DNA from 3 places in the Polycladomyces subterraneus genome. Region 3 is predicted to be linked to each of the others. Evidence: riboswitches for the same ligand, from Rfam matches in the RefSeq annotation. Region 3 holds a riboswitch; each other region holds the start of a gene.
The links. Region 3 has a riboswitch for thiamine pyrophosphate ahead of NWF35_RS13250 (thiamine phosphate synthase). Riboswitches for the same ligand answer to the same signal wherever they lie in the genome.
Positions count from the first base shown of each region.

Region 1 (10,725 bases), on a different contig from region 3:
GAGCTTCTTGTCTTTCTAACATTTCCACCAAGATACTCAAATCCACATGAACCTTGACACGTGTCAAATTTTTATTTTCGTTTTTTTTTTTGGCGGTGATCGGTAAGGAACCTCGTCATAGAAAAACATCGAAGTAATCCTCCTGTATCTTTTTCTTTATCCTATTGGGTTACTAAAGGACTTGTATGGGTTTTTTATCTAGGGTAAAAGTAGATTTTTTGATTGGTGGATTCATAACCGTTTACACCGGTGATCTATGGACTTTCAGATCTTTTCCAATTTGGGTTCTCCTCTCAGGTGATCCAGTGCAACAAGTTTCGTAAAGTTCCTGACGATTTGGAACGCAGAGCTTAAACGATCCCTGTAAACATGTGAAAATATAATAAAGCTCCCGCCAGATTGAGGCGGAAGCTCAAGTTGTTGACAATGTGTTTTAACCATTTGCCATTCCGTTATGCCGTTTTTCCGCGGGTGACTCACTCTGGACACGATATCCAAACAGCTTCCTAATATGACATATGACGGGAGCTGCTCATCACCGATAGATTTCCGCACCCGTTTCACGAAACTCTTTCGCTTTTTCCTTCATGCCCTCTTCTGCGGCCGCTCCCAGGTCCAATCCTTTTTCCTGTGCGTATTCGCGGATATCTTGCGTGATGCGCATGCTGCAGAACTTGGGACCGCACATCGAGCAGAAGTGCGCCGTTTTGGCCGGTTCTGCCGGAAGCGTTTCGTCGTGGAAGGCCATGGCCCGCTCCGGATCGAGCGAGAGATTGAACTGGTCAATCCAGCGGAACTCGAAGCGCGCTTTGGACAAGGCGTCATCCCGTTTCTGCGCGCCGGGATGCCCTTTGGCCAGATCGGCGGCGTGGGCGGCGATCTTGTAGGCGATGACGCCTTCTTTCACGTCGTCTTTGTTGGGCAAGCCCAGATGCTCTTTCGGTGTAACGTAGCACAACATCGCTGTGCCGAACCAACCGATCATGGCTGCGCCGATCGCCGAGGTGATGTGGTCGTATCCCGGCGCGATGTCGGTGGTCAGCGGACCTAGCGTGTAGAACGGAGCCTCGTGGCAGATTTTCTGCTGCAGGTCCACGTTTTCTTTGATTTTGTGCATCGGCACGTGACCGGGGCCTTCGATCATCACTTGAACGTCGTATTCCCACGCGATCTTGGTCAGCTCGCCCAGGGTTTTCAGTTCGGCAAATTGTGCTTCGTCATTGGCGTCGGCGATCGATCCCGGACGCAATCCGTCGCCGAGCGAGACGGAGATGTCGTACGCGGCTAGAATCTCGCAAATCTCACGGAAATGCGTGTACAGGAAGTTCTCTTCGTGATGGGCGAGACACCAGGCTGCCATGATCGATCCTCCGCGGGAGACGATGCCGGTGACGCGGTTGGCGGTCAGCGGGATGTAGCGCAACAGCACCCCGGCGTGAATGGTGAAGTAGTCCACCCCTTGTTCCGCCTGTTCGATCAGGGTGTCGCGATAGACCTCCCACGTGAGATCTTCCGGTTTTCCGTTCACCTTTTCCAGCGCCTGATAAATCGGAACGGTTCCGACCGGGACCGGACAGTTGCGGATGATCCATTCACGGGTGGTATGGATGTTTTTCCCGGTGGACAAGTCCATCAGCGTATCGGCACCCCAATGGGTGGCCCACCGCATTTTTTCCACTTCTTCTTCGATGGAAGAGGTCACGGCCGAATTCCCGATGTTGGCGTTCACCTTCACATGAAAATTTTTCCCGATAATCATCGGCTCGGATTCTGGATGGTTGATGTTGGCCGGGATGATTGCCCGACCTGCCGCCACTTCCTGCCGGACGAACTCAGGGTCCACATTTTCCCGCAATGCAACGAATTCCATCTCGGGGGTGATGATGCCTTTTTTGGCATAATGCATCTGCGTGACGATTTTACCTTTTTTCGCCCGGAGCGGGCGACGTTTCAGACGTTTCAAATCCTCGTTTTCCAGCGGATCTTTGGAGCGATAGCCGTCATCGACCGGTTTCACTTCCCGGCCTTCATACTCCTCCACGTCGCCCCGCTCTAAAATCCAGGGACGGCGCAAGGGGGGAAGCCCTTTACGAATGTTGGTTTCCACATTCGGGTCCGTGTAGGGCCCGCTCGTGTCATAGACGCGAACCGGTTCGTTTGGTACCTCTTCGCCGTTCCGCCCCGTCGTGGGAGAAAGGGTGATTTCCCGCATGGGGACGCGAATGTCCGGGCGAGAACCTTGGATGTACACCTTTTTGCTATTGGGGAACGTAAAAGTTTTCGACATCATGAACCTCCTGTGATGTTGGTTTTGCAACCCACACATCAACACAAGCTGTCCCCAGGTTCAGGTGCATCCGATTCCGTCGCGTACGGGTATAAAAAAAGGACCATACGCCAACGTACAGTCCTCTCCCCTTCAAAACAAAGGATCGAATGCAGTTCCCTACGCTGGCATTACCCAGATCAGGTTAAACGGTCGGCGGTAGAGTTCCCCGCCCTCTCAGCCTGGCTTCTCCAAGCTCCCGTTGATATGCAGTTGCCTATCTTGAACTTAACACAGGTTACCTACGAGGTCAATGCGGAAGTCAATCATGTTCGACTCGTATCCATCTTCTGACGAGCATAGTGATTTCCAACGGTAGCCAAAAGACGGTCACGACAAATGAAAAGAGAAAATACGCTTTATTCTCTCCTACCATGTCGACAACTTGCTGATACTCCTCGGCAAGGGATTCGGTCCCCTCGTCCCCGGTTGACATCCACTCCTGGATCCCATCCTCCATCTTTCTCCAGTAAGCATAACCGATCAAAAAATAGACGCACAAGACAAGCGGTGCGAACATCCCCAGCACTCCCTCTATGAGCTCCTATATCCTATTCTTTGCAGATGATGGGATTGCCTGCCACAGGAAAAAATGATTATCCCAAAATCGAAAAGACGATTGAAACGAAATCGAGACAGGGATTCCCGAATTCAGACTCATCAGGTATAATTCTTGGAAGCGGAGAAATGTGGTGCGGGTGGAAGATCAAGATCAGAGAGAAAGAAAGAGGGATGGATGGACATGGGGGGTTGGGGGAGGAGTTGGAGTCAATATCATCCCTTGGTGTGGGTCTTGGTGGGAGGAACAATCTTTTCGCGGGCGGCTATGTTTATGAGCCTGCCATTTTTGACCATTTATCTCGCGCAACATACGGAGATAGATCCGGCGCTGGCGGGGCTGACGGTGGGCTTGGGACCCTTGGCGGGGACACTTTGCGGCTTTATCGGCGGGAATCTTTCGGATCAGTTCGGCAGGCGTACGGTGATGGTAACGGCCATGTTCCTATGGGCAGGGGTGTACATAGGGTTTGCCGTTGCCGAACAAATTGTTCTTTTTATGTTGCTCAACCTGCTGAACGGTGTGTGCCGTTCCTTCTTTGAGCCGACTTCGCAAGCGTTGATGGCAGATATCACTCCTCCGGAACGGAGAATCCGGGTATTTGGATTTCGTTACCTGGCGATCAACTTGGGAGCTGTCATCGGTCCTCTGATTGGCGCAGTGACGGGAATTCTGGCCGGAAAGACAGCGTTTCTGATCACGGGATCCGTCTACTTCGTTTACGCGTGGCTCTTGTTGTTGATGTTGAACCGTTACCGCCATGATTTGACGTCCCATGTCGCACATACGAAGCGGGAACGCGTCGGGATGCGGGCCGCATTTCAGGTGGTGCGGAACGATGCGGCATTGAGGTTCTTTTTGGCCGGGGCGATCTTGGCCAATATCGGATACGCCCAAATCGAAACAACGCTTTCGTTGTACTTGAAGCAAAACGTGGTAAATGGGGAATTGTTGTTTTCCATACTGTTGGCGATCAATGCCGGGTTGGTCGTTATTTTACAGATGCTCTTGACCCGGTGGACTGAGAAACGCCCCATTCTGCAAAGCCTGCTGATCGGTACGCTCCTGTTCGCTGCCGGAATGGGTTGTTTCGCTGTCGGGCAACATGGGGCTTGGTTTGTCGTCGGCATGGTGATACTGACCGTGGGGGAAATCCTGATCTTCCCCACCAACAGCTTGTTCATCGATCGGCTGGCACCCGATCATTTGCGGGGGACATACTTCGGTGCCAACGGCTTTCAGGGATTGGGATTTTTTTTGGGGCCGTCTCTGGGCGGGGGGCTTGTTCAGCGGTTGGGCGGACACTGGGGATTTGCCGTGATTGGGTTGGTGGTGGTCTGTGCGATTTACTTTTATTGGATGGGGATGCGTGTTTATCAAAACCGCTCACGTCAGTTTCCACACGAGACATCGGTTGTCTCCTCTTCGGTGACGAAGGAAAAATTGCATGTTTAGTGAAACATCCTTGAAGAGGCTTCCGTCTATATAGGTACAAGTGAACCACCCTTTTTGCTACTACGAAAGTCGTAGTCGAAAAAAGGATTCCGCGTACTTTTTGGCGAACATGTCGAATTGTGGTGCGTGACGGATTCACGAGATGATGAAAACCAGCGGAAAAGTACGACATTCGGAATAGATGTGGATCGAAAGGATGGAGTTCCGTTGCGGATCGAGTGGTCCCATGTCAGTAAAATATTCCGTATGAAGCCGAAGCAGAAAGGTCGTATCTCATCCCGGATACCGACGCCTTCGATTGGTTTGCTCGATTTTTCCGCGACCGTTCGGCCCGGCATCACCGCTGTTCTGGGTCCAAAAGGTTCGGGCAAAAGCACATTGTTGCGCCTGACGGCGATGCAGTTGGTACCGGATGACGGAAGCGTGACGTATCGCAGCGATGACGGCTCGTTCTGCATGTGGTCAAAATCCGGTGCGGCGATGGCAGATGATCCGATGCTGGCGCAGGTGAAACAGCGCATCGGTTATGTGCCGCCGCTTCGAAAAATGGATCACACCATTTCGGTCGAACATTCTCTGATGTATCTGGCGCAAACACGTCGGGTACCCAATCCCAAAAGGCGGGCCATGGAACTGATCGCACAATGGGGACTTGGTTCCGTTCGTCGCGTCCCGCTCCATGAGTTAAAGCCGGGTGAACTGAAACGTTTCTTTTTGGCGAAAAGTCTGTTGTCCGACCCGGTGATCTGGTTGCTGGACGAACCGGAAATCGGTTTGGATGAGATGGGAAGGGTGCTGTTGGAGAAGGCGCTGGCAAGCCAACCGAAACATCGCATCACGATGTTGGCCACCCAGGATATGGACCTGGCCGAATGGGCATCGGATTTGTTGCTGATGGAAGGGGGCTCCTGCCGGCGATATGGGCGAAAACGCTGGCTGACTGCCGGTGTGCCACAGGGCACGGTAAAAGCGTGGTATGATTGGATGCAAATATTTTCTCAGTATTTAAATCAAAGCCATTCATAAAAAATTAAAATAAGTAACGAAACTTCTTCTGAAAACCGGATCGGAACCATATACGAACGGAACTCTCTGTAGTCTCACTGTTCCCCGATGAAGGGGAACAGTTTTTTATTGAACAAAAAAGCGTGGTACCACATAGTACCACGCATAAAGGGGTTCAGGGAAATAGGAAATCAGGCGTTCACTTCCTCGGTGTTGTTCAGGATTTGACGCAATACCGTTTGCAGAATACCACCGTTGCGGTAGTATTCGATGTCCACCACGCTGTCCAGACGGGAGATCACGTCGAATTCGACCGTGGTTCCGTCCGCTTTGGTGGCACGCACTTTCAGCGTTTGATTGGGTTGCATGTCGTCGCTCAAACCGATGATGTCGAAGGTTTCTTCGCCGGTCAGGTTCAGCGTTTTGGCGTTTTGACCCTCGACGAACTGGAGCGGCAGCACGCCCATGCCGACCAAGTTGCTCCGGTGGATCCGTTCGAAGCTTTCCGCGATGACGGCTTTCACACCGAGCAGGTTGGTGCCTTTGGCCGCCCAGTCGCGGGAGCTTCCAGTGCCGTACTCCTTGCCGGCCAGAACCACCAGCGGCGTGTTTTGCTCCTTATACTTCATAGCTGCGTCGTAAATGGGCATCACTTCGCCGGTCGGCAGGAACTTGGTGTAACCGCCTTCCGTACCCGGGACCATTTGGTTGCGGATGCGGATGTTGGCAAAGGTGCCGCGGGTCATGACGCGGTCGTTGCCGCGACGGGAACCGTACGAGTTGAAGTCTTTTGGTTCCACACCGTGTTCACGCAGGTATTTGCCTGCCGGGCTGTCCGGGGCGATCGCACCGGCCGGAGAAATGTGGTCGGTCGTGACAGAGTCGCCCAATACGGCCAACGCCCGCGCGCCACAGATTTCCTTAATCGGCTCCACATCCGGGGACAGGTTGACGAAGAACGGCGGTTCTTGAATGTACGTGGACTCGGGATCCCAATCGTACAGTTCGCCTTTGGGCGTGGTTAGATTGTTCCACCGTTCGTTCGCGTCGAAGACACGGCTGTATTGCTTCTTGAACTGTTCCGGATTCATCGCTTGGTTCATTACGTCGCGGATTTCCTGCGCGCTCGGCCAGATGTCTTTCAGGTAGACCGGCTGATTGTCGTGGCCGTAACCGATCGGTTCGTTCAGCAGATCGATGTCCACTGTACCGGCAAGCGCGTAGACGATAACCAGCGGCGGGGATGCGAGATAGTTGGCTTTTACCAGCGGGTGAATCCGACCTTCGAAGTTCCGGTTGCCGCTCAGAACAGAAGCGACGGTCAGATCGTTCTCTTCGATCGCTTTGGCCACCGCTTCCGGTAGCGGACCGCTGTTCCCGATACAGGTGGCGCATCCGTAACCGGCCACGGTAAAGCCGAGTTGAGCCAACGGTTCGATCAGACCCGCTTCTTTCAGGTAGTCGGTGACGACCTTAGAACCGGGCGTCAGACTGGTTTTGACATAGGCCGGCACTTTCAATCCTTTTTCCACCGCTTTTTTCGCCACCAAGCCGGCACCCAGCATCACCGACGGGTTGGATGTGTTGGTACAGCTGGTGATGGCAGCGATCACGACGGAACCGTTTTTCAACGTGAAGGATTCGCCGTCCGCTGTAACTTCTGCTTTTTTGGCGATTTCCTCCTCGGACAGTCCGAAACCGCGCTCTTCCACCGGTTTGCGCAAGGTGTCGTTCCAGGCTTTTTTCATGTCTTTCAATTCGATCCGGTCTTGCGGACGCTTCGGACCGGCCAGGCTGGGAACGACTGTGGACAGATCCAGTTCGATGGTGTCGCTGAAGATCGGGTCCGGCGTATCGTCGGTACGGAACAGGCCTTGCGCTTTGCAGTAGTCTTCCACCAGTTGGACCAGCTTTTCGTCGCGGCCGGTGTTGCGCAGATAGTTGAGCGATTCTTCGTCCACCGGGAAGAAGCCCATCGTCGCTCCGTATTCCGGCGCCATGTTGGCCACGGTTGCCCGGTCGGCCAAGCTGATGTTGGACAGTCCCGGTCCGTAGAATTCTACGAATTTGCCGACGACGCCTTTTTTCCGCAGCATTTCGGTCACGGTCAAGGCCAGGTCGGTCGCAGTGGCGCCTTCCGGCAATTTGCCGGTCAACTTAAAGCCAACCACTTCAGGCGTCACGAAGTACAGCGGTTGACCCAACATGCCCGCTTCCGCCTCGATGCCGCCAACACCCCAGCCGACAACGCCCAAACCGTTGATCATTGTGGTGTGGGAGTCGGTACCGACAAGCGAATCCGGGAACACTTCAATACGGCCATCCACTTCGCGGGTGGCCACCACCGTTGCCAGGTATTCCAGGTTGACTTGGTGCACAATCCCGGTCGCCGGCGGAACCGCACGGAAGTTGTCAAACGCTTCCTGCGCCCAGCGGAGCAGACGGTAGCGTTCCTCGTTCCGTTCGAATTCCACGTTCATGTTGTATTCCAGGGCATCTTTGGTGCCGTATTTGTCCACCATGACGGAGTGGTCGATCACGAGATCCACCGGGATCAAGGGATTGATTCGGGACGGATCTCCACCCACCCGTTTCATCGCGGAACGAAGCGCGGCCAAGTCAACGACGGCCGGTACGCCGGTAAAGTCCTGCAACACAATCCGGGCCGGTTTGAAGGCTACTTCTTTGTCCGAACGTTCTTCCGCCCACCGGGCCAATTGTTTCACATGCTCTTCTGTCACGGCTTTTCCGTCACACTGACGAACGGCCGCTTCCAACAACACTTTGATGGAGAAAGGCAGGCGGGAAACCTTGCCCAGCCCTTGTTCCTCCAGCCCTTGCAAGCGGTAGTATGTGTACGATTTACCGCCCGATTCGAGCTGGGAACGCACGCCAAACACGTCGTTGGGCATGTTGAGTCCCTCCTTTGATGGAATATGCAATAAAAAAGCCATTATGTTTCATCTAATGAAACCAAGTTTCTTTTTTCGATATCATTATACTATGGAGCTTCGGAATTGTATACCCCTTAATCGCTTATCCTCTCGCCCTTTTCTTGTGATCAGTTCCGACGTATAATAAAAGGAAAATCGTTTTCAAACCGTGAAACACGGAGGGCTTGCCCTTGGCGGAGGACAAAAAAATGACGGTGCGTGCGGCGGAGCGTGCCCTGGATATTCTGTTGTGTTTTGTGGATCAACCGGAGCTGGGGTTGACCGAGATCGCCCATCGCACCTCGATCAACAAAAGTACAGTATTCCGTCTGTTGGCCACGTTGGAGAGCAAGGGCTTTGTGGTCCGCAATCCCGATACGGAAAAATACAAATTGGGGTTTCGCGTGTGGGAGCTGGCGGCCAACATGGATCACTCGGATGATCCCGCAGTATTATTTTTGCCAGAGATGGAGCGGTTACGCGACCAGGTGGATGAAACGGTCAGTTTGTACATAAGAGACGGGTTGGAGCGAATCCGGGTACAAGCGGTGGAAAGCAGGCAGACCATTCGTCGGGTAGCGCCGATCGGTGCCCGTATGCCGCTGTCGGTTGGCGCTTCCAGCAAAGTGTTGGTCGCCTATGCCGATCCGATCGTGCAGAAAGAAGTGTTGGCCGATCCCCATTGGCCGCCGACAGTGGATCGTGAGCGATATCAGAAACAATTAGAAGAGATTCGGAAGACGGGTTATGCCATAAGCGTCGAGGAGCGAGAGGCCGGTACGTCGGCAATTGCCGTGCCGATCTTCAACCGGGAGGGTCGGATCGTCGCAGCCTTGGCCGTATCGGGTCCGGTGGGACGATGGACGCCGGATCGCATGACGCAATTCGCTCCGCTGATCACGGCTGCCGCTGAACGGATGGGAAAAATGTTGCGGAAATGATCCGGTAAGTGAATAAAAAGATCACTCAATGGGGATCAATAGAAAAAGGACGGATTTTCCGGTCACGACCTTGTCGTTTTTGCCAATGACGGCAAAAGAACCGGAAAAACCGTCCGATTCATTGTCACAGGTGGATGTCAAAATGCCGCCGAAGTTGATCATGAAATTGTTCCTCGGATACAATGGGGACTTTCTGTTGATGACCGTTTTTTGTAACGGTCAAATGTTCTTTTGTGAGGGTGATTCGACCGGTCGGCGTGGCGATCGTACACACGGTTTTTTGAGTAAACGTCGACTCCGGCGAAGTTTGGTGGTATTCGCACATCGAAGCAAACTGGTGCAGCTCGCGCGGGATGGTCGTGAACTGATATTGGGTCAACCATTCGTTTTCCAGTTCTTTTTGAAAAAGATATCCTCCCGGCTTTTCCCCGTCGGCTATTACTCTGTACCTGCCGCTGATGTCTTCCACTTCCGTACCGTCCAGAGGCAACGGTTCTCTGCAGCTGTCCCCAAATCCCACGTCTACTAAATACGGCTGGTCCAAATGAACGAGCAAAGCCAAGTGGTCGAACTCCGGATTGAAACGGCCGTCCGGCTTGCGAACACGGGCGGAGATCAAAGTTGTGGAATATCCGCACTCACGAAGGAGCCAATCGAACAGCGCGTTCAATTCGTAACAAAAGCCGCCCCGCCTCCGGTTGACCAATTTGTCATACATGTCGGGAAGGAACAGACGAATCGGCCGTCCCAGGGAGATGTCCAGATTTTCAAACGGAACGCTGAGCAAATGGCGTTTTTGCAAGTGACGCAGAAAGGAAACGTCGGGTTGACTGGTTGCCACGATCCCAATTCGGGAGAGGTACGTTTGTACGTCCATCCTTTTTCCCCTTTTCAAACGGATTCATTTCCGTTATACCACACATATGTGCGGGGAAAACCGTGGCTGGTCACGTTTATGGACGTTTGGTTAAAAGATGGGATAGAATAACCATAAGGAGGGATTGAGGATGGCCCAGGATTTTTATTTTCAACAACTGCAAATGATGGTTCAGCCGATGCGGGATGAACTGACCCGTCTCGGCATTCGGGAATTGCGGACGCCGGAAGAAGTGGTGGAAGCATTGGAAGGGGAAGCCAAAAACGGCACCACGCTGGTCGTCGTCAACTCGGTATGCGGATGTGCGGCCGGACTGGCTCGCCCTGCGGTGGCCGAAGCGCTGAAGCACGAAAAAACGCCAGACCACCTGTATACCGTGTTTGCCGGTCAAGATCGGGAAGCGACCGCCAAGGCACGGGAATATTTCGGTGACTATCCGCCGTCTTCCCCGTCCTTCGCCATTTTAAAGGACGGCCAAATCGTCCACATGATTCCGCGGGAACAGATCGAAAACCGGAGCCTGGAAGAAATCGCCGCCAGTCTCAAAGCTGCTTTTGAAAAGTATTGCTGATCGAATATTGAATACACACCCAAGCCCCGCAAGATTTCTTGCGGGGCTTGTTTATTTT
Region 1 is NZ_JANRHH010000035.1:28,664-39,388, reverse strand. Features, by position in the region: gene thiC (phosphomethylpyrimidine synthase ThiC) at 536-2,287, opposite strand; TPP riboswitch at 2,427-2,537, opposite strand; gene NWF35_RS08660 (hypothetical protein) at 2,589-2,846, opposite strand; gene NWF35_RS08655 (MDR family MFS transporter) at 3,063-4,340, shown strand; gene NWF35_RS08650 (ABC transporter ATP-binding protein) at 4,548-5,366, shown strand; gene acnA (aconitate hydratase AcnA) at 5,537-8,257, opposite strand; gene NWF35_RS08640 (IclR family transcriptional regulator) at 8,488-9,219, shown strand; gene NWF35_RS08635 (arylamine N-acetyltransferase family protein) at 9,344-10,096, opposite strand; gene NWF35_RS08630 (BrxA/BrxB family bacilliredoxin) at 10,227-10,667, shown strand.
Region 1: it holds a riboswitch for thiamine pyrophosphate, as region 3 does, so the genes downstream of both, thiC (phosphomethylpyrimidine synthase ThiC) here and NWF35_RS13250 (thiamine phosphate synthase) in region 3, are expected to answer to the same signal.

Region 2 (10,725 bases), on a different contig from region 3:
CATTCTTCTCCAAGTAATACTTTCCTGTCACCCACAATACCAACGGAATCGAAAAGAAAAGGATCCAAGTGATCCGTCTGCTCCATAAACGTTCCCACTCACTGATCCACAACCGAATCATGACGACACCCACTCGATAAACAAATCTTCTAATTTCTTCTGTTTCTTTTCGATTCCCAATACCCGCACATTGTGTTGCATCAGCAACCGGTTGATCTCGTCAATTTTATTTTCTCCGACCTGTACCTCCAAACGGTTGGGTGACAATTGTTTCACCGCCACTTTCCCCGACAAAACTGCCAATGCCTGGTCCGCTTTAGATACCGTATACACCCACCCATCGTTTCCAGACAAATCCTCCATCCTTCCCTGCCAAACCAAACGCCCTTTGCGGACTACTACCAACCGGTTGCACATTTGTTCCAATTCATCAAGCAGGTGACTGGATATGAAAAACGTCAGCCCCTTTTGATCACGAAGACGGATGATCAGCTCACGCAATTCCCTTATTCCCATCGGATCGAGCCCGTTGGCCGGCTCATCCAGGATGACGACCTTTTGGTTCCCCAATAGCGCTTGTGCGATCCCCAATCGCTGTTTCATCCCCAGAGAGTAGGTTTTCACTTTCTGATCGGCGGTTCCCATCAATCCGACCGTCTGCAACACTTCCTCCACCCGGCGCTTCTTCCCCCTCCGGAAGGTTGGTATGCGATCGGGCCAGATTGAGCAGATTTTTTCTTCCCGTCATGTAAGGGATAAAAATCGGTGATTCCACGATGGCGCCAAGCTCCAATAACGCTTTTGATTGATGTTGGTTCATGGCATGTCACTGATGATCCCAGCCAAGCCCATTGCAGTTGTTGGCCAGGTATGGAAGCGTTCCATTTGTGGAGATGATAACCATTGAGTCCTTATCAGGGAGGGATAACATGTCCAAATTAATCATACTGATGGGCCTTCCTGGCTCAGGGAAAAGTACTTATGCCAACCAATTCGACCACGGTGTGGTATTATCCAGTGATACGATCAGAAAGGAGTTATTCAACGATGTTCAGTTTCAGGGAAATAATAAGTTAGTGTTTGATACCCTTTACAGAAGAGCGAAGGAATATTTGGAACGCGGTTATGATGTGGTCATTGATTCCACCCATCTTGAAGCACATAGGAGACTTCAAGTGATCAATCTGTTTCGGGGGTATGAAAAAGAAATCCATGTCATCCATACTCCCGTTGATGAGTGTAAAAGACGCAATCGGGAACGTGAAAGAGTGGTCCCAGAATACGTGATTGACCAAATGGCGGAGAAAATGGAATATCCCACTTACAAGGAAGGATGGTCGAAAATTGTGGATGTGAATCCAAATCAACTAGACTAAAAAGGTGAAACCATGGTCCATTATTGGAATGACTGAATACATAAACGGGGCAGCATGAATAAATCCCTACCATTCATTCCCCTTCATCAACATCTCATGACTAACTGTGCGATCGTATAATAGGGGCTAAATCTATGGGGATAAAAGACCTTGCGATGGATTTCCTAGTGTTGCCGAAAATCTGGCTTCATTTCGGTTTCAAAAGTCAATATAAAAGTCAACGTTTCCATACTGACCATATAGACGAGTTGTGAGACAATGAGGGTAGCCAAGAATGGGGACGGGACATGGAACGAACGTTCCCTTATCACAGGTAATATTGATTCCAGAAATGGAGGGAGACAAGGATGAAAGCAATTGTTCTCAGAGAATTCGGCGGTCCGGAACAACTGCGATATGAGGAGGTACCGGATCCGACGCCTGGTCGGGGCGAGGTAGTCGTTCGTCTGAAAGCCGCGGCACTCAACCGAAGGGATTATTTCATCACCATCAACCAGTATCCTGGGATTCGAATCCCAGCGATCCCCGGTTCCGATGGTGCGGGCATTGTGGTCGCCGTCGGAGAAGGAGTAGACAGCATCGCCGTCGGCAGCGAAGTAGTGATCAATCCTACTTTGAACTGGGGAGACAATCCGAGGGTCCAGGGGCCGGATTTTCAGATCTTGGGAGTGCCTACTGACGGAACCTATGCGCAGTTGGTAAAAGTGCCTGCGGAGAATGTGTTTCCAAAGCCTGAATACCTCTCTTGGGAAGAGGCCGCAGCTCTCCCGTTGGCAGCACTGACTGCTTACCGAGCGCTCATTACCCGCGGGCGGCTTCAGCCGGGCGAGACGGTATTTATTCCGGGAATCGGCGGCGGTGTTGCCACCTTCTTGCTCCAAATCGCTGTAGCAACCGGAGCTCGGGTGTTTGTTTCCTCACGTAGCGACGAAAAAATCGAACGTGCCCTTCAGCTGGGGGCAGCCGGTGGGGTGAATGTCAACTCGGAGAAGTGGGTGAAGGAACTACAAGATCGTATGGAGGGACAGGCCGATCTGTGCGTGGACAGCGTTGGTGGGGACACCTTTACCCAACTCATCCGCATTGCCAAGCCGGGCGGACGCATTGTCACTTTTGGAGCAACCCGCGGACCGGTCCCCAATCTGGTCATGCCACTGATCTTCCTAAAGCAACTGGATATTCTCGGCAGCACCATGGGGAATGCCGAGGAGTTTGAACAGATGCTGTCCTTTTTCAAAAAGCACGAAATCCGGCCGGTGATCGATCGGTCGTTCCCGTTGGAGCAGGCGAGTGAAGCACTGAAGCGGATGCAAGCAGGAGATCAGTTCGGGAAAATCCTGCTGGAAATTCCCGAGTAATCGTTTCAACCGTTCTATTTCGATCTTAGATTGCCCCCTTTTTGGGGGCTTTTTTGATACGCAATCTGAACGTACCAATCCGAGAAAAAAGCACTCCTTATCTTTCCACAACCTCCCTCTTATGGACAAAAACGATGTCCTTTCGTATAATGAAGCCCGAACCAATCGAATATTCGAGGGGAGCTGGATAATGGCCGGCTGAGAAAGTGTACCGATACACTGACCCTAGGAACCTGATCCGGGTAATTCCGGCGTAGGGAAAGGATCGAAAATCGTTCGCTTTCTGTGCATATCAGCGCCTCCGGATCAGGAAGGCGCTTTTTTTATGGATCGATTTCTTTTTGAAAGGTGGAATCTATCAATGAAACGAATCGGATGGCTTTTGAGCTTGGCTCTCTTGCTGGTCGTGGCCACTGCTTGCAGTGCGCCGGGGACCGATTCATCAGAAAAAGGGTTGAAAAAAGTGACGCTTGTTCTGGACTGGACCCCCAACACCAACCATACCGGCCTTTATGTGGCGAAAGAAAAAGGTTACTTTAAGCAAGAAGGGTTGGATGTGGATATTATTCAGCCAGGACAAAGCGGCGCCGAACAAATGGTCGCTTCTGGGCGTGCCCAGTTTGGCGTCAGCTACCAAGAAAATGTCACCGAAGCACGTACCCAAGGGATACCCATCGTCTCCATCGCAGCAGTCATCCAACATAACACTTCGGGATTCGCTTCACCCGCAAACAAAAACATTAAGCGCCCCAGGGATTTTGAGGGCAAAACCTACGGCGGTTGGGGTTCCCCGATTGAAAAGCAAATGATCACGTCGCTGATGGAAGGGGATCATGCGGATCCCAACAAGGTAAAAATCATTAACACAGGGAATGCGGATTTCTTTTCGATCGTTAAACGCAATGTGGATTTTGCATGGATTTATTATGGTTGGACTGGAATCGAAGCTGAACTTCGCGGCATGAAGCTGAACATCATTTATCTCACTGATTACTCCAAAGATCTGGATTACTATACCCCGGTGTTGATCACCAGCGAAAAAGAGATCAAGCAGGACCCGCAAACAGTCAAAGCGTTTATGCGCGCTGTGAGCAAAGGATATCAGTATGCCATCGCCCACCCTGACGATGCTGCTTCCATTCTTTCCAAAGCGGTTCCTGACCTTGATCCGAAGCTGGTAAAGAAAAGCCAAGAATGGTTGAGCCCGCGTTATCAAGCGGATGCGCCGGTTTGGGGGCTGCAAAAACAAGAAGTATGGGCCAGGTACGCCAACTGGATGAAGAAGCACCAACTGCTCAAAGGCAACTTTGACCCGAGTAAAGCATTTACCAATCAGTTCTTGCCCCAAGGAGGAAAATGAGATGGCCAGTACACTCTTGAGCATTCAAATCCTCCCACATACGCCGGGCGGGGAAAGTGTAATCCCCTATGTCGACCGGGCCATTGAAATCATCCAAAGCGCCGGAGTGCCTTACCGGGTCGGTCCGCTGGAAACAACCATGGAAGGCGAACTGCCCGAGCTCCTTGCCATCGTGGCCAAAATGAATGAAGAAATGGTGAAGATGGGCTGTCGCAGCATCCTTTCGCAAGTGAAAATCTATCACAATGTGGATGGCATCACCATGAAAGAGTTGACGCAAAAATATGATGAAACGGTTTAACTACGGACCATCCATCCTGTTTTTTGCCGTCCTCCTGCTTCTGTGGGAGGCGGCTGTTCGTCTATGGTCCATTGACCCTTGGATGTTGCCGGCCCCTTCCCGAATCTTCACGACTCTGGTCCATGAGTGGACACGCATTCCGGAAAACTTGTTCGCGACCGCATGGATCGCCATCTGCGGTTTGCTCTTGGGTCTGGCCATCGGTTTGGTGTCTGCCGTCGTTTTGCACTTGTCGGCTCTTTTGAAAAAACTGATATACCCATTGCTGATCTTATCGCAAAACATCCCATTGATCGCCCTAGCTCCCCTGCTCATTCTATGGCTGGGTTTTGGGATGGAACCGAAAGTGATTGTCGTGGCCCTGGTCTGCTTTTTTCCGATCACCGTGTCCACCCTGGATGGTTTTCAGCAAACGGACAGGACACTGATCATGTATATGGAAATGGCGGGAGCTTCGCGCCTGCAACGCTTTTTTAAACTGGAATGGCCGTCCGCGCTTCCCTCCTTTTTTTCCGGATTCAAACTTGCGGCCACCTATAGCGTGATGGGTGCTGTGATTGCGGAATGGCTGGGAGCAAAAGACGGGTTGGGCGTGATGATGCAACTGGCCTCTTCCTCCTTTCGCACGGATCGGGTCTTTGTGGCCATCTTGTTGATCGCGGGCTTAAGCTTGCTCCTTTTTGCCGCAATCTCCCTTATGGAAGCTTGGACCTTGCGCTGGCAGACCAGGAAGGGAGGAGATGGCCGTGAAACTTGAAGTGAAAGAGCTGACTTTTGCCTATGACCGACAACCGATCATAGAAAACCTCTCACTCGAGGTCAAACCGGGGGAATTCGTCTCTTTGATCGGCCCTTCCGGGAGTGGAAAGAGCACGCTTTTTTATCTCATCGGTGGGATTTACAAGCCGAAACGGGGAGAAATTTTGCTCGACGGCAAACCCATCCACGGGAAAAGAGGGCATATCGCTTACATGCCCCAACAGCCCTCCCTGTTTCCCTGGCGCACGATTGAACAAAATGTCCGATTGGCCCAAGAACTGAATGGCCACTTGGATCCTTCGCATGTGCAGAGTTTGTTAAAAAAGGCTGGGCTTGACCATGTGGCCCACAGTTATCCGCATGAACTGAGCGGCGGCATGCAACAGCGCGCCGCGTTTATCCGTGCCCTTGCCAGCAAACAGGAGCTCTTATGCCTGGATGAACCGTTCGGCGCGCTTGACGCACTTACCCGGACCCACATGCAACAATGGCTCTTATCCGTATTGGAAACGGAACGGCGAACGGTTCTTTTCATCACCCATAGCATTGAAGAAGCGCTCCTCCTGTCTGACCGCATTTATGTCTTAAGCCGGCAGCCGATGCGGGTGATTCGTGAGATCTCCGTACCCTACCCCCGCGGCGACCGCTTCTCCTTGCGCGGGACAACCGATTGGATGGCGCTGCACCGGGAAATTGAAAACCTTCTCTTACCAAAATAAAAAGTATGGGACATTCCATATTTGAGGCTGTTGACAACAAGGTCAACAGCCTCAAAAACAAAACATCATGAGATCAAACAGATGGACAATCCGGCTCGACCATAATCACGATTGGAGCTCAGCCCCCATTGAGTTCTCGTTTCAAATGGATTCAGTCAGTTAATCAGCCAACCAAATAAGACTCTGAATAATCATCGATGTTATAAAGATCAATTCCTACAAATCCCTTGTAACCATCATCTTGAAAATGGAAAACAATATGTTGATCAATCACGTACTCAACAGTATGGGGAAGTGGCGCAATCATGAATCTATAAAAGTGACCTTTATCATGGTGAAAACACTTTTCAAAAACATGTTTCCGCCCAGCCCATTCATATAGAAGATCCGCAGTTTTTCCATCAAACTCGATTCCAACCAGTCGGCCATTATGATCAAAATCCAAAATCAAATCCGAATTTACCTCAAGCTCTATTGTTTCTGCGACACATCCCGGGTATGGTGGGGTAAAATAAAGATATCCCATTTTGGCCTAACCCAGTTAATCGTAGGTTGAACTTCCCATGAGCAAAATAGACTACACAAAAGCAATGATAAAGGTTTATCTCCTCATATGAACCCTTTTCCCTTAAAAAACAACCCAGCGGCATGTACCACTGGGTTGTGTTCGTTCACTGCATGTAACCGGAGATTTTCTGGGCTACATCAGTGGAGACAGAACCTGTTCCACCTAGGATGTACCCTTTTTGGAATGCCCCACGATTCTCGGACAGATAGTTTTCCACTTCCACCGGCAGTTTGGTGGGTGTGGTCAACAGGATTGGCGAACCAGTCAAACCAGCGAGTGGCCCCCCAGACAGAGCGTCCGCGAAGAAGTTCTGATCCCCGCGCGCAAAGACGAGAGAGGAAGCGCTCATATTGAAATACTTCGCCAAGTTGACGCCCACTTCGAAGCGGTTGGCACCGCTGATGCGGGTTACTGTTCCTTTGGTCTCCAATTGCGCTTTCACCGCATCGGAAACGGTGGCCGGACCGCCCACGATGACGAACTGGTTGATCTCCGGATGATTGTTCAGGAACTGCATGATCTGGTCAGGCACGCTGTTGGTACCCACCAGCAGGATGGGCATTCCTTTTTGTGCCGCAATGCTGGAGGCGGACAGCGCATCGGGGAACGTCAGCCCGCTGGCGATGATGGCGGTGTTGGTAGGCGTCCCGCTCACCACTTGTTCCGCAACGGAAGCGGAAACGGCAAAACGGTTGGGTCCGTCGATCCGCGTGATCCCGTCAGCAGGGACGCCCAGATTGCGCAACTGCGCTTCCACGTTGGTGGATACGGAGCCTGTTCCGCCGAGAATCACTACTTTGGCCGGATGGCGACGTTGAATTTCCATCTGTACCGACGTCGGCAAAGAGGTGGTAGACGTCAGCAGGATGGGGGACTTCGACTTGGCGGCAAGCGGTCCGCCAGACAAGGCATCAGTGTACAAATCCCCGCGTGCAAGCAGGATGGTGTCCGAGGAGAAGCCGCGGTTCTCCAACTCCTTGCTCACATTGACCGCCACTTCATAACGGTTGGCACCGTCCAGTCGTTTCAGGTTGGGATTAACATTGGCCTCTTGAATGGCCGCCGCCACGTTCTGTCGAATTTGCGGCAAATCATTATACACGTAATCGCCGGGGCAATAGGTGCCGGGTGTGTACTTGGAATCCCGGTGACCAGCGATGTTGGGTACATCATAATCCACCTTCGGAATATTGGGATCAGTCACTTCGTAATCCCGAACAAAATCCGATTTCCCCGTCGGATCGATATTGTTGATGGAGGCAACGTACGCCAACAATTTCACCAACGCCTGACGCATGTTGACGGGCAACGGAGTGGATTGATACTCACCCATCAGGGAGACGGAAAAACCGCCTTTGTTGAACCCGTACGTACCCGCACCCACGACGCCGTTGGTCAGCACATCGTTGTCCTGCCCTTTTCGCCCTTCGTAGATCCGCCCGTCACTGCCGATGATGGCGTTATAGGCAATGTCACCCCAGCCTTTGGTCACAGCGTGGTAGTAATAGATGGCACGCACGCGAGCGGCGGGGTCGGGATCATTGTTGGGCGTGTCCGTGTGATGGACGAAAATGTGCGAAACCGAATGGTATTCGCGCGGCCACTTTTCCGTTCCGTCCGCATTGTAGCGCAGGGATTCGTCCGCGCCCCATTCGGCTCGGGAGACAATGTCCGGCTTGTTGACTGCGGCGTGGACTTTTTCAAACAGGATGTCCCAGAAGGACTTCTTGGACTCTACTTTTTTCCCATCGCGCGAGTTGATGAACGCCACCTGAATGTCCTTAATGCGCGGAACCACGTTTTTGTCCGAATGCATCTGGACACGATACTGAAAATATCGCCCGTTGTTGGCGTAGATCAATTGGCTGAATGTTTCGGTCGAATGGCCGGGCCCCGGTGTCATGTCCGCATCGACTTCGGCCTCCTTCCACGAAGACCAATGATGACCGTCGGAAGAAAAGCGCACGTCGATCCGGGTGTTGGCCTGTGCTTTGATCTTGTTTTTAGCCCGGTTTTTCCAGTGGACACCGACATCCGTAAATACAATGGATGAACGGATGACAGGCGAAGTGTAAACCGCGACCTGATCAGTCTGTTTGGGTGTCAGGACCGTTTGCTTACCTTCCAATTCCATTTTGACGTTCTTGTTTTTGCCTTTGGCAAAGTCACCCCAGATTTGGTGACGAACATTGTCTGCCATCACCTTCACCACCGGGGGCTTGGCCCAACTGGAGGGATATACAGGTAAGGAAAATGCCACAAAAGCCGCGATTCCGGCCACCAAATACATCAGGAGCCGACTTTTCCGGCGCCGCATGAAATTCCCCCTTCTCCCATTCAGCGCTGTTTTTCTCGGATGGATCAATGACAGGTATCACACCGAGCAGGATTTGACCGACTTTTCCGACTTATATTAATTGAATCGCATATCACCGTTCCTGCCGACCTGTATAGCCCGGAAATGCGCTTCTCAGAGTCCCCTCCTCTGTTTTTTATTGACATCGATAGGAATATTTTAAGTCCTAGCATATTTGAGTCAAGCGATTTTCCTAATCTCATCCAGTAGAAAAAATAGAAAAATTTGTGTTTGAGAGGAATGGTTTTCTATGCCAAGATCCCACTATGGATGGATTTTTTACCCAAACCCGGAGACACCTCCGAATATGATCTCTCCTGCCATGATCCGTGATCGTTGGCAACGGTATTTAACACTTGACATGAGAGACCATTCTCACACATATTTACAAGGCTTTTTGCTTGGTTGTACTCATTCTCTGGTCTGATCATACGGTTTTTACAGAAATAACAATCGGTTAAAACGTTGTTCATAATTGTTGTCTATCATGAAACTGTGCAAGGAGACCAGTAACGAGGGTTCTCACTTTATGAATGAGCAAAAACACCAGCAGATCTAACGAGATCATGGAAGGAGGACCTTCATTCATATTGAGCCATTCTCCCACTTGGTAAGGAGAACCCCCAACGAGAGATTCCGAGAAACATGGGTGAAGGAGTTGAAAAGATGAAGAAGAAAACAGCATTGGGCCTTGCCAGCTGTATGGTTGCAATCAGCGCTTTTTTGACCGTACCCGTATTCGCTTTTGAGAAGCATGATGGTCATGGTTCTGTGGTTTCCAATGAAAAAGACACCACGACACCCATCAAACACGTAGTGGTCCTTTTTGACGAGAACGTTTCCTTTGACCACTACTTTGGAACCTACCCACATGCCGCAAACCTGCCAGGTGAACCGAAATTCCAAGCCAAGAAGGGCACACCGCACGTCAATGGATTGACAAAGGAACTTCTGACACACAACCCCAATCTCTATAACCCCAAACGCCTCGATCGTTCCCAAGCGATGACCGATGATATGGATCACGAATATACGGCTGAACAAAAAGCATTTGATGGCGGAAAAATGGATAAATTTGTTGAAAATACATCGGGCGGCAAAGATAAGTCCTTGGTAATGGATTATTACGACGGGAATACGGTTACCGCCCTGTGGAATTATGCTCAACATTTTGCCATGAGCGATAACTCCTACGGCACGACGTTTGGTCCTTCCACCCCCGGGGCGCTGAACTTGATTTCCGGGCAAACTCACGGTGCCACAGGCTATTTGAAAGGGGTCAAAGTTGGAGACATCAAGGATAATGTAGCAAACGGTACCGTAATCGGAGATCCGGATCCGTATTATGACAAAGCGTCCGATCCAAACAGACCGCAAGCTGCCATGAGCGGGAAAAATGTCGGTGACCTGTTGAACGCCAAAGGTATCACTTGGGGCTGGTTCCAAGGCGGATTCCGTGATCCCAAAGCGCAGCATCAGAATATTGCAGGCAAATGGGTAACGGATTATAACCCTCATCATGAACCGTTCCAGTACTATCAATCAACGGCCAATCCGAATCATTTACCACCCACTTCCGTTAAAATGATCGGACATACAGATCAAGCCAATCATCAATACGATCTGGAAGACTTCTGGAAAGCTGCAGAAGCTGGAAATCTTCCGGCGGTAAGTTTCTTGAAGGCTGCAAACTATCAGGACGGTCATGCCGGTTATTCTGATCCGCTTGATGAGCAACACTTTATCGTGAACACGATCAATCGTCTGCAAAAGCTTCCTGAATGGAAAAACACTGCTGTGATCATCGCATATGATGATTCTGATGGTTGGTATGATCATGTCATGGGACCTCTCGTGAACGGATCAAATGATCCTCAATATGATGCCTTGTTCGGTCCTGGTAACGCTGGAACTCCCAAGCTCGGACC
Region 2 is NZ_JANRHH010000013.1:1,461-12,185, forward strand. Features, by position in the region: gene NWF35_RS01920 (ABC transporter permease) at 1-121, opposite strand, end outside; gene NWF35_RS01925 (ATP-binding cassette domain-containing protein) at 118-675, opposite strand; gene NWF35_RS01930 (ATP-binding protein) at 930-1,376, shown strand; gene NWF35_RS01935 (zinc-binding dehydrogenase) at 1,724-2,734, shown strand; TPP riboswitch at 2,901-3,012, shown strand; gene NWF35_RS01940 (ABC transporter substrate-binding protein) at 3,096-4,094, shown strand; gene NWF35_RS01945 (thiamine-binding protein) at 4,096-4,395, shown strand; gene NWF35_RS01950 (ABC transporter permease) at 4,379-5,152, shown strand; gene NWF35_RS01955 (ABC transporter ATP-binding protein) at 5,136-5,873, shown strand; gene NWF35_RS01960 (DUF2283 domain-containing protein) at 6,037-6,399, opposite strand; gene NWF35_RS01965 (cell wall-binding repeat-containing protein) at 6,545-8,758, opposite strand; gene NWF35_RS01970 (phospholipase C) at 9,464-10,725, shown strand, end outside.
Region 2: it holds a riboswitch for thiamine pyrophosphate, as region 3 does, so the genes downstream of both, NWF35_RS01940 (ABC transporter substrate-binding protein) here and NWF35_RS13250 (thiamine phosphate synthase) in region 3, are expected to answer to the same signal.

Region 3 (10,725 bases):
AATGCACCGTACGCTTCTTTATGCTGAATAGCGTGTCCGCACTCGTGAGCCGCGACGGAAATCGCAGCGATGGAGCTGTCGTAATAAACCGGCTCCGACAAACGGACCACTCTGTGAATCGGATCGTAGTGGTCAGTCAATTCCCCAGGTACCGGTTCGACCGCCACATCGTACAACCCGTTTGAATCCAAGATGCGTCGGGCGACTTCGGCTCCGGTCAACCCGGATGAAGCCGGCTCCTGCGCCCATTTACGAAATGTGCCCTTTACACGGAACTGAGCCCAAAATGTCAAGCCCAACGCTGCCAAAGACAAGATCCACAGCAATGTCACCATAGGCTGATTCCCCCCATCGCATCATTCTGCAGCAACGGCTGAAACATCTGACTTCTTGATTTGAAGGCCAAAAGTATCGCTCTGAAACTGACGGGGCAAAATCCATCTGCAATGGAGTCGCCAACCAACGGCGAGAAAGTTCCATAACCAACGGTTCATCGCCGCTTTTACACGCGAGCGACATCTATATTCCACATTGCATTTAATCCAAGTCTTTGCTTTCTTTGGTCGATGGGTAATCCATTCACGCTCCCATCGAACTGTCGCGCATTCTACGGGTATCATCCCGTCACATGCACACATCGGAACCAATAGGAACAACATCGCACTGATAAGCGATAAAGGAATCAAACTTGAACACCTCGTATCATCAGGGTGCCCGTTTTTCAATATTATACCACACCCCGCGATATGCTGGGGAAATTTAGACTCATCGCCACAAAAAGGTCACGATGTCTGAATAAATGCGTGCACCCGTCCACCGGTTAGCGTCTAGTGAATACTGACTACATGTTTTTGTTCGCTCCACCCGCACCTCTTTGAAGCACCCGAAACGCAGGACGCGGGAAAAGTACGCTTCGCTGAGAGGAAATTGCCCGTGCTCCATTCCTGCGCTTTCCGGGTCTTCGCTCGGCCGGGCTTCAATCTTCGATCACCTGGATAGTATCTGCTACCTCACGGATTTACCAGACACACGCTGACACATCTCCAGATCCCAACAGCCTAAAAATTCATCGAATATTCCGCCTTTTATATTGATAAGAATTTCAGCCCACACTCGGGCTGAAAGATTGACGAAGTCTACGGACTTCGATATCCCAACCCAGCTTTGTACCCCGCAATCAGAGTCAGCTCGACCGGGAAAGTCTCTTCATCAGTCCATGAACAAAAACTCTCTTTTTTGCTGCATACCCACATTCAACACCAGTCCCACCGCCACCATCTGGGTTAATAGTGAACTGCCGCCGTAACTGATAAACGGAAGGGGCAAACCGGTAACCGGCATCAAACCGATGGTCATGCCAATATTTTGGAACACTTGAAAAACCAGCATCCCGACAATCCCAGCGATGATGCAGGAACCGAAACGGTCCTCACAACGCAGAGCGATACGAAGCATCCGATAAACGACAAAGATAAAGATGCACAACAGGATACTGGCGCCGATAAAACCGAATTCCTCGGCAAACACGGCAAAGATGAAGTCGTTGTGCGGTTCGGGAATCCATTTTCCCTGCGCTTGCGTTCCGTGATGAAATCCTTTTCCGGACAATTGACCGGAACCGACGGCAATCATCGATTGGGTCAATTGATACCCCGCTCCGGTCGGATCGGATGCCGGGTCCAAAAAGGTCTGAATGCGTTCGATCTGGTGAGGTTTCAGTATGACGTGGATCAACGGACTTTTGGCAACGTACAATCCCAACACCGTACCGACAACGATGGCCACCATCACTACACCGGTGAAAATCCATCGCCAATCCAGACCACCCACCAACAGCATGCTGCCCAAAATCCCCACCAGGACCAATGCGGTTCCGAGATCGGGCTGTTTCAGGATGATCAAAAAGGGCACGGCAAACAACAAACCGATTTTGCCCAGGGTTTTGAAATCGCGCAGGGGGAGTCGCTTCACTTCCGCCAAATGTTTGGCTATGGTGAGAATCAAAATGATCTTCATGAGCTCCGACGGTTGGAATTGAAACGAACCGATGCGAATCCATTCCTGTGCTCCCTTAACCTTGGCGCCCAAGCCGGGGACCCAGACCAACATCAATAAGATCAATCCCAAACCGTACAACACATACACAAACCTGCCCTGCGCCAAAGTGCGATAATCAAACAGGAGAACGGCCGTCATAAACAGAATACCCAGTACATACCACCCGATTTGCTTGCCCACATAGGAAGGGTCTGACGTGTAGGTGGCGCTGGAAATGGAGAGAATGCTAATAACTGCCAAAAGCAGGATCAATACAATGAGCGGGTAATCAAGTGATAAGAGAGATCGCTTCCATTTGTGCGCCATCTGCTCACACCTGCTTTTTCATATGATTCTTCTGCATGTCCATGCTAACATAGGATGTGACTACTTTTAAATACATAACATCGAGGGGATTTGCCATGAGACGAGGGAAACCTGATTTTTGGCTGATCCTGATCGCGTTCATCCTGATAGGATTCGGCTTGGTCATGGTATTCAGCGCAAGCTACTATAAAGGATTAACCGATTATGGCGACAGTTACTATTTTTTTAAACGGCAGTTAATCTGGGCAGTGGCCGGATTGTTTCTCTTTTTTGTGACAGCCAACATACCCTACACCATTTATCGACGATTTGTCGGTACGATTTTGTTGATCAGCATCCTGCTCCTGATCGCTGTGCTCATTCCCGGCATCGGTGTCGAGGTGAAGGGAGCTCGCCGCTGGATCGAACTTGGACCCATGAGTTTCCAACCGTCGGAGCTGGTCAAATTAAGCGCGTTGATTTATACGGCATCGATCATGACCAAGAAACAACCGGTCATGGACAGTTTCAAACGCGCTGTATTGCCACCTTTGATCGTATTGGGTCTGCTCTGCTCCCTGATCGTTATCGAACCGCACTACAGTACCACCATCATCATCCTAGCCTCCTGCATGGTGGTCATCTTTTGTGCGGGTTTGCGATTCCGCCATTTTTTGTTTCTCGTATCGACCGGTATACCATTCCTCATGTGGGTGATGATCATGGAGCCGTACCGAATCAAGCGGCTCACCACCCTGTTCAACCCGTGGAAAAATCCCACTGCGGATGGCTATCAAATCATTCAGTCCCTTTATGCGATCGGACCCGGCGGATTGTCCGGCTCCGGATTGGGCAACAGCATTCAAAAGATGGCATACCTTCCTGAAGCGCACACCGATTTCATCTTCGCCATCGTGGCGGAAGAGCTTGGCTTCATCGGTGGAACGCTGCTGATCGCCCTGTTTATCGCACTGATTTTGCGTGGGATTCGTATCTCCCTGCGGGCACCCGACCAGTTCGGCATGCTTCTCGGAATCGGCATTACCTCACTCATCGGGATCGAAGCCTTGTTCAATCTCGGTGTCGTGACCGCCATGCTCCCGGTCACTGGTGTACCGCTGCCGTTCATCAGTTATGGCGGTTCCTCATTGATGCTGGGCATGGCCTCTTTGGGCATCTTGCTCAACATCTCCCGTTACACCAACATTCAGGCCAAACAGAAAAAACCCCGAGAACCTATTTCCGTTCCGGGAAGGTAAAACGTGAATCAGGGCTGTTCCCCTAGGAATAGCCCTGTAGACTTTGATAATCCCGCGGCCGCTCCCATCCAAGAACAGCCTTGTTTGTCAACCATACCATATCATATCTTGCTCACGCCGTCACCATGCCCTCCATCGGACTGCTGGCACTGGCATAACGTTTTTTGGGGATGCGCCCCGCTTCGAAGCCCAGACGCCCCGCTTCAACGGCCAATCTCATTGCACGGGCCATTTTTACCGGATCTTCTGCACCGGCCACCGCAGTGTTGAGCAATACCCCGTCTGCACCCAATTCCATCGCTTGCACCACATCAGCCGGAGATCCAATACCCGCATCGACGATGACCGGCACTTGGGATTGCTCAATAATCCAACTGAGATTGTACGGATTGAGTAGACCCAGACCCGTTCCGATCGGTGCCCCGCCCGGCATGATCGCATGGGCTCCTGCTTCTTCCAACTTTTTGGCCATCACCGGATCGTCGTTCGTATAGGGAAGTACGGTGAAACCTTCTTCCACCAAGATTTTGGTCGCCTCCAGCGTCGCCACCGGATCGGGCAGCAGCGTTTTCGGATCAGCGATAATTTCCACCTTGATCATATCGCACAGTTTGGATGCACGAGCGAGCCTGGCAACCCGTACCGCTTCGTCCACGGTCTTTGCACCTGCCGTATTGGGCAACAGGGTGTACCTGCTCAAATCCAGGTTCTCCAAAAAGTTGGGCTGGTTGGGATCACTGATGTTCAATCGACGAACCGCAAAAGTTAACACTTCTGCTCCAGATACTTCCACCGCTTCCCGTTGAACGTCCAAGGAAGAAAATTTTCCCGTACCGAGAAACAACCGGGATTGAAACGTGTACTTGCCTATAGTCAACATACTTTTAGCCTCCTCCTACAAAATGGACGATCTCCAATACATCTCCTTCGTGCAAAACCGCCGATGGATGGTCTTCCTTCTCCAACACGTGCTGATTGTGTTCCACTACCACAATCCGCTGCTCTAACTGAAGGTGCTGAATCAATCGCTCGACCGTGTCCACCTCTGCGGGTAAGTCATAGGGCTGTCCATTTAACTGAATGCGCACTCCTGCATCACCTCCTTACCGCTGATCCCAAGAAACGATCCGGCGAAAACGGCGCCAACTCCGGGACAGCCGTACCGGCAATCAACTCCGCCATCAGTGCGCCAGTGATCGGGCTCAGCAAAATCCCGTTGCGGAAATGGCCGGAGGCGACGTACAGACCACGAACAGCCGCCAAATGACCCATCAACGGCAACCCGTCACCGGAACCGGGACGTACGCTCGACCAATACGACAATACTTCCGCTTCAGCCAATGAAGGAACTAGTCGTGTCGCTTCATGCGCCAACTGGTGGATCGCCCCTAGCTCAACGCCCGGGGAGAAATCGTGCTCCTTCTCCGTCGCGCCTACGACGATGCGACCGTCCGCTTTGGGTACCAGGTAACACCCGTGAGCAAACAGCGTCTTCCGATGCGGCAGCTGGTTCGGACGTAGGGCGAGCGATTCCCCTTTCACCGGGTATACCGGTAAGTTAATCCCCAGTCGTCGGGCCAACACACCGCTCCACGCCCCGGTAGCCAACACCACGGCACCTGCGCGGAAAGTCCCATCCACGGTTTCCACTCCCGTCACTTGGTCACCGTCGATGAGAAAGCCCGTCACCTCACATCCTTCCAGAAACCGGGCTCCCAACGCTTGTGCGGCCCGAGCAAACGCCATCGTCAGCCTGGGAGCCGACACCTGGGCATCATCAGGCAAAAACAGCGCGCCAGTGATGTCAGCACCCACTTCGGGTTCGTCCTCGTGAACCGAACGGGTCTCCCACCATTCCGCGCGACCGCCCAATTCCCGCTGCCAACGCGCACGGTCGCGCAATTGTTCCGCTTCCGTCCGATCCCATGCCACCCGCAATAGCCCGGCGGTGTTCAGCTCAATGTCCAAACCGGTTCGTTTATATAATTCACGCCCCAATTCAGGAAACATCGCCCGGCTGCGCAAGCAAAGTTCGATCATGGGGCCTGGAAACGACATCTCCACCTGTGCACCCAACATTCCTGCCGCCGCGGATGAAGCGTGGGCACCCACGCGGTCCCGCTCCAAGACCACGACAGCGGCCCCTTTTTGGGCCAGATGATAGGCGATCGAACACCCAATCACGCCGCCGCCGATGACAATTACGTCCTGTGTTTGCACCGTTTTCTCCTTCCTTTCGATTTGGGAGTTTCCCCGTCGGTTTCCTTGAAGCACTGGGCGATTTCCCGCAGTTTGCGGGCTTGCTCTGCCGGCCAGGGATGATCCATCACCGCCGAAATCACGGCAATCCCAGCGCATCCTGTTTCCGCCACTTCAACCATATTTTCGACCGTAATCCCACCCACGGCGATAACCGGTATGCGCACCGCGCGGACGATGCGAGCCAATTCGGCACATCCCCGCGGGGGAATACCCGACTTAGACGCCGAGTGATACACATGGCCGAACAATATGTAATCCGCCCCCATTCTTTCAGATCGAAGTGCTTCTTCGAGCGAATGAACCGAACGACCCACACGCAAGCCGCTCGCCAACGGTTTGACCGCCGACAGCGGCAATCCCTTTTCCGGCAGATGTACCCCCTGACATCCAAGTGAAAAGGCGACATCGATCCGATCGTTCACCACCAGCTGGTCACGTGTGAGCCATCCCTCTTCCAACAGTCGTTTGCCCCAGCTCCAAATCTCTCGGGCCGTTCTGTTTTTCAACCGCAAATGGAAGCGGTCGACATACGGCCCCGCCTGCCTCGCCACTTTACGAATTTGTTCCCAGGTATGCCGCTGGTCCGTGATCACATGCACTTCCATCGGAATGTCACTTCCTCTGACCATAAAAAAACCGGTATCCATGGGGATACCGGTTGGATGCACGTAAACCTCTCCTGAACATCAACCTTCCCCCACTTCCTTTCGCTGGCATTACCCAGGTCAAGTTCAAAGGGTTAAGGCTTGCGCCTTTCTCAGCACCCATGGTGCACCCCTAGTGGTGGAAACACAACGTATCACATTTTTCTCCATTCTAACAATCCCGTTCACCCGACGTCAACTGCAATCAGTGACACTGGACGACGTCAAACCGCTTTTACCTGAATGATCGCCGTATCCACGATATCCCGGTCGTTGATCGGAGACACGATTTGATGGACAGAAGCGTCTCCGATGTGAAAGTTGGTCACATTCGCTTTAATGAAGCTTCTATTGTGGGCAGAAAAATTCAAAAAATGGGAAACATTTACCTTGCCCACGTTGGAAATATCGTTGACGGACAAGGCCCCGATCACTATGGGGGAAATCAAGGCATTCCCTCCTTTGCTCAAACCCCTTTGACTTGAAAAATGGGGGTATCAACCACATCGGAGTCCAATAACGGTCCGAATACGATGGACACCGTCAAATCGCCCGAGTTGCTGTTGGTCTCGTTGGTTTTCGAGAAACTCTCCTGATTGACCAAAAAATTGACCGGCGCCACATTCAGTTGACCGGTGCTGGAGACGGTGTTGATTTTAAGCACGAACGGCATGCGTCTTCCCCCTTTTCGTTGCTTATTTGCGCTGTCCCCATAAACACTCCTTCAAATCCTCGTCCGTGATTGACGCCCACTCTTCCAACCATCTGTTATCCCCATAACCGACATGAGCAATGTTTTCCTTGATAAAGCTGAACGGCGCCCATTCTACCGTCAAGGGTGCCATATGAACGTTGGCATCGTTTGTCACGGTGTTCACCTTAATTCCGCCAATCGAGATGGGCATCGAATTTCCTCCTTGTCTGAAATGTAGCGTGTTATCCCTATCGCGTGCATCACTTTCCCGGCTCGCTGCGTTTTCTGAGTCAATGCTCGGTCTGGCTTGGTGGTAAAGCCCCACCTTGTGGAATAACTGACATTCCCTTAGACCTGTTGAATGAGAACAGGGTGATCGTTCACGTCCGGATCGACGATCGGGTTGGCCGTGCGGATCACCGCGTGGTCACCCGTTGTCGATGTTCCCACGTTATTCTTTTGCAAACTGAACGGATAATAAGTCAAGTGCGTTCCCACCGTGATAGATGAGGTCGTCGTCACGGCATTTACCTTCAATACCCCTAGCTTGATAATCAATGGGAAGTCCTCCTCATCTCAGCCATCGCCTATATTACAGTATGATGGGCGTCCCATTTCGAAACATGGGAACACCAAATTGGGCATTCGCCCAAACCAAATAAAAAAGTCCACCCTCCGGTTTTTCCGGCAATGTGGACTCTTGCAGGAATGGTCTCTTCTTTCCTTCACCTATGACTTGGAATTCCGCCTTGACACGATCAATCACTTCGCGTCGGAATCCATCCGACTCTGCCAAATCGCCCAACCAATCCAGACCAATACAAGGGGAACCACAATCCACAACAAATCCCTACCATAGTGATGCAACAGATGGAGCGCGTTCTCCCAATTGGCACCTACCTGATAACCCAAGCCGATAAACGTAAGGCACCAAATCAGCCCGCCGGTATAAGCGTACAGGCCAAACCTGGGCCACGGAAGGTTGGAGATCCCCGCCAAATAAGCCGTCACATGTCGAACACCGGGGATAAAGTAACCGAAGAACAACACCCAATTGCCGTATTTGCGAAATAAAAACTGCGTGATGCGCAACCGACGACGTGTGATGAAAAACTTCGGTCCATACTTTTTCAAAAACGGATATCCCAAACGCCAACCCAATAAATAGCTGACAGTAATCCCGCACAGAGAACCGATCAGCGCACTGACAAACGCCAAATACAGATTGAGTCGGCCGATGGAAGAAAGATATCCGATAAACGTCATCATGATCTCATCCGGTAACGGCAATCCGACAATACCGAAGACCAGAAACAGAAAAATGCCGATATAGCCGTATTGCAATAACCATTCCATCAACGTTTGTTCCATGTTTCAACCCCGTTTGAGAACCGTTCGCGGCGTTCGCGTCAAATATTAGGATACCATACTTTCTTTTGATTCAAAAGCAACGTGATGTTAACAGTCTGTAGTGAATCCCTTGACCGAAGACTGGAGTGAGCGATCATCACCAAACACACTGCTTCACGAACATGGTCCGCCAGATCATACGCCATCGTTTCTTCTCGGAAACACTAGTCCGCGCCCAGACGATGTTGCAACCTGTTGCATACTCCATCAAGATGATCGGAAGATTGGATTCGTACCCCGTACGCCCTTTTCCATTCTATTATTGGCTCCAAAAACAGAAAGTCATCGCCCATCGTGTCCAGGATGGTAAAGAAGTCCATACGCTCCGCTTAGGGAACTTGACCATTTCTGCGCTTTCCGGGCCTTCGCTCGGACGGGTTTGGTAAGACGCTCATCAGGGGAAAGCAATTGCTCCCTCACGGATTTACCAGAAATCCCCTAGTCCATCACTTTTTCCACACGAACTTCCTTTAATAACGCCAATACCTGTTGTTTCTCGATCCCTGCCGACTCCCGCAGCACATTGGCGGCGGCACACGCCGTCGCCAATGCCAGCGCTTCCTCCCCGCTTTTCCCCTGATGGGAGGCAGCAAGCCAACCGGCCAAAAAAGCGTCCCCACTCCCTACGGGATTGACAGCCTGAACGGTGGGCGGCGTTACCCAAAATGTCTCTCCACCGACCACTGCCGCCAATCCTTGGGAACCGGCGGTGACGATCACTGTTTGCCCCATGTCCCGAACCAACGCCCGGGCCGCCGCAATGGTTTCTGCACGGGACGAGACCATTTTCCCCAATAAGTGCCCCGCTTCCTGTTGATTCACTTTAATGCCGTCCGGCCGGGCTGCCCATCCATGGTGCAATGCCTTCCCGCTCGTATCCAGCCAGACGGCCGCACCACGTGAACGGGCGATTCCGATCAATTCACCGTATGCATTCTCCGGGACCCCTGGCGGGAGACTCCCGCTACAGGCGACAAAGGATGACTGCTCCGCCCATGTTGCCACTTTGGCCACCAGTTGGTTCCATTCCGCTTCGGATACCGTCGGTCCCGGCTCCAACACCTCTGTTTGCGTACCGTGATCCAGGTCCAACAGGGTCAGACATGTTCGCGTCTCTTTCCCGATCCAAACGAAATCGGACGGGATCCCGTCCGACTCCAGAACTTTTGTCATCCATCGTCCGTTTTGTCCACCAACAAAACCCGTAGCGCAAACGTTGATGCCCAACGCACTCAAAACCCGGGCGACGTTGACCCCTTTACCGCCAGGCTGCCGAATCACCCGACGACTTCGATGAATGGCATGAATCCGAAAATCGGGCACAATCCAGGTTTGGTCGACTGCAGCATTTAAGGTGACAGTGAGAATCATGTCGGCATCGCCCCCGTTGTTGCCGTCGCTTCGGCACGTCCCGCCGATCCGGAGAGACGCAGTTTCTCTTCCACCACTTTTTGCACTGCACGCTTCCCGTTTTGTACGTATTTCCGTGGATCGGCTTCCGACGGATGGTCGTGCAGATACGAACGGAGCGCAGTAGCATAGGGCAGTTTCAATTCGGTGGAAATGTTGATTTTGGCGATGCCCCTTGCGACTGCCTGGCGAACGGATTCGTCCGGCAAGCCGGAGGCGCCGTGCAACACCAGCGGTACCGGCACTTCACGAGCGATGGTTGCCAAACGGTCCAAGTCCAGTCTGGGTTTGCCTCGGTAAACCCCATGCGCGGTTCCTATGGCAACGGCCAACGAATCACATCCCGTTTCTGCCACGAAACGTGCCGCCTCGAAGGGATCAGTGTATGTATCTTCCGCTGTTGTGGATACATCCGCTGCATCCGGCACTCGCCCCAGCTCAGCCTCAACAGGCACGCCCACCGCATGGGCTGCCTCTGTTACCTTTTTGACGAGCGCTGCATTTTCTTCCCACGGTAATCGGGAACCGTCGATCATGATCGAGGTGTATCCCGCCCGTAAACAGCGTAACGCCGTTTCGTAATCCCGTCCATGATCCAGATGCAGTACAACGGGTATAGATACCGACTCCGCAGCTGCCCTTGCCAGATGAACCAAGTAGTTCAACCCGACCGCTTCGATGGTGGCGGGTGTCGTTTGCAGGA
Region 3 is NZ_JANRHH010000047.1:95,566-106,290, reverse strand. Features, by position in the region: gene NWF35_RS13280 (zinc metallopeptidase) at 1-335, opposite strand, end outside; gene rodA (rod shape-determining protein RodA) at 1,210-2,364, opposite strand; gene ftsW (putative lipid II flippase FtsW) at 2,460-3,602, shown strand; gene NWF35_RS13265 (thiazole synthase) at 3,715-4,482, opposite strand; gene thiS (sulfur carrier protein ThiS) at 4,487-4,690, opposite strand; gene thiO (glycine oxidase ThiO) at 4,698-5,822, opposite strand; gene NWF35_RS13250 (thiamine phosphate synthase) at 5,804-6,532, opposite strand; TPP riboswitch at 6,550-6,653, opposite strand; gene NWF35_RS13245 (hypothetical protein) at 6,733-6,957, opposite strand; gene NWF35_RS13240 (hypothetical protein) at 6,975-7,181, opposite strand; gene NWF35_RS13235 (hypothetical protein) at 7,204-7,413, opposite strand; gene NWF35_RS13230 (spore germination protein) at 7,551-7,760, opposite strand; gene NWF35_RS13225 (DedA family protein) at 7,965-8,573, opposite strand; gene NWF35_RS13220 (1-phosphofructokinase family hexose kinase) at 9,051-9,983, opposite strand; gene NWF35_RS13215 (class II fructose-bisphosphate aldolase) at 9,980-10,725, opposite strand, start outside.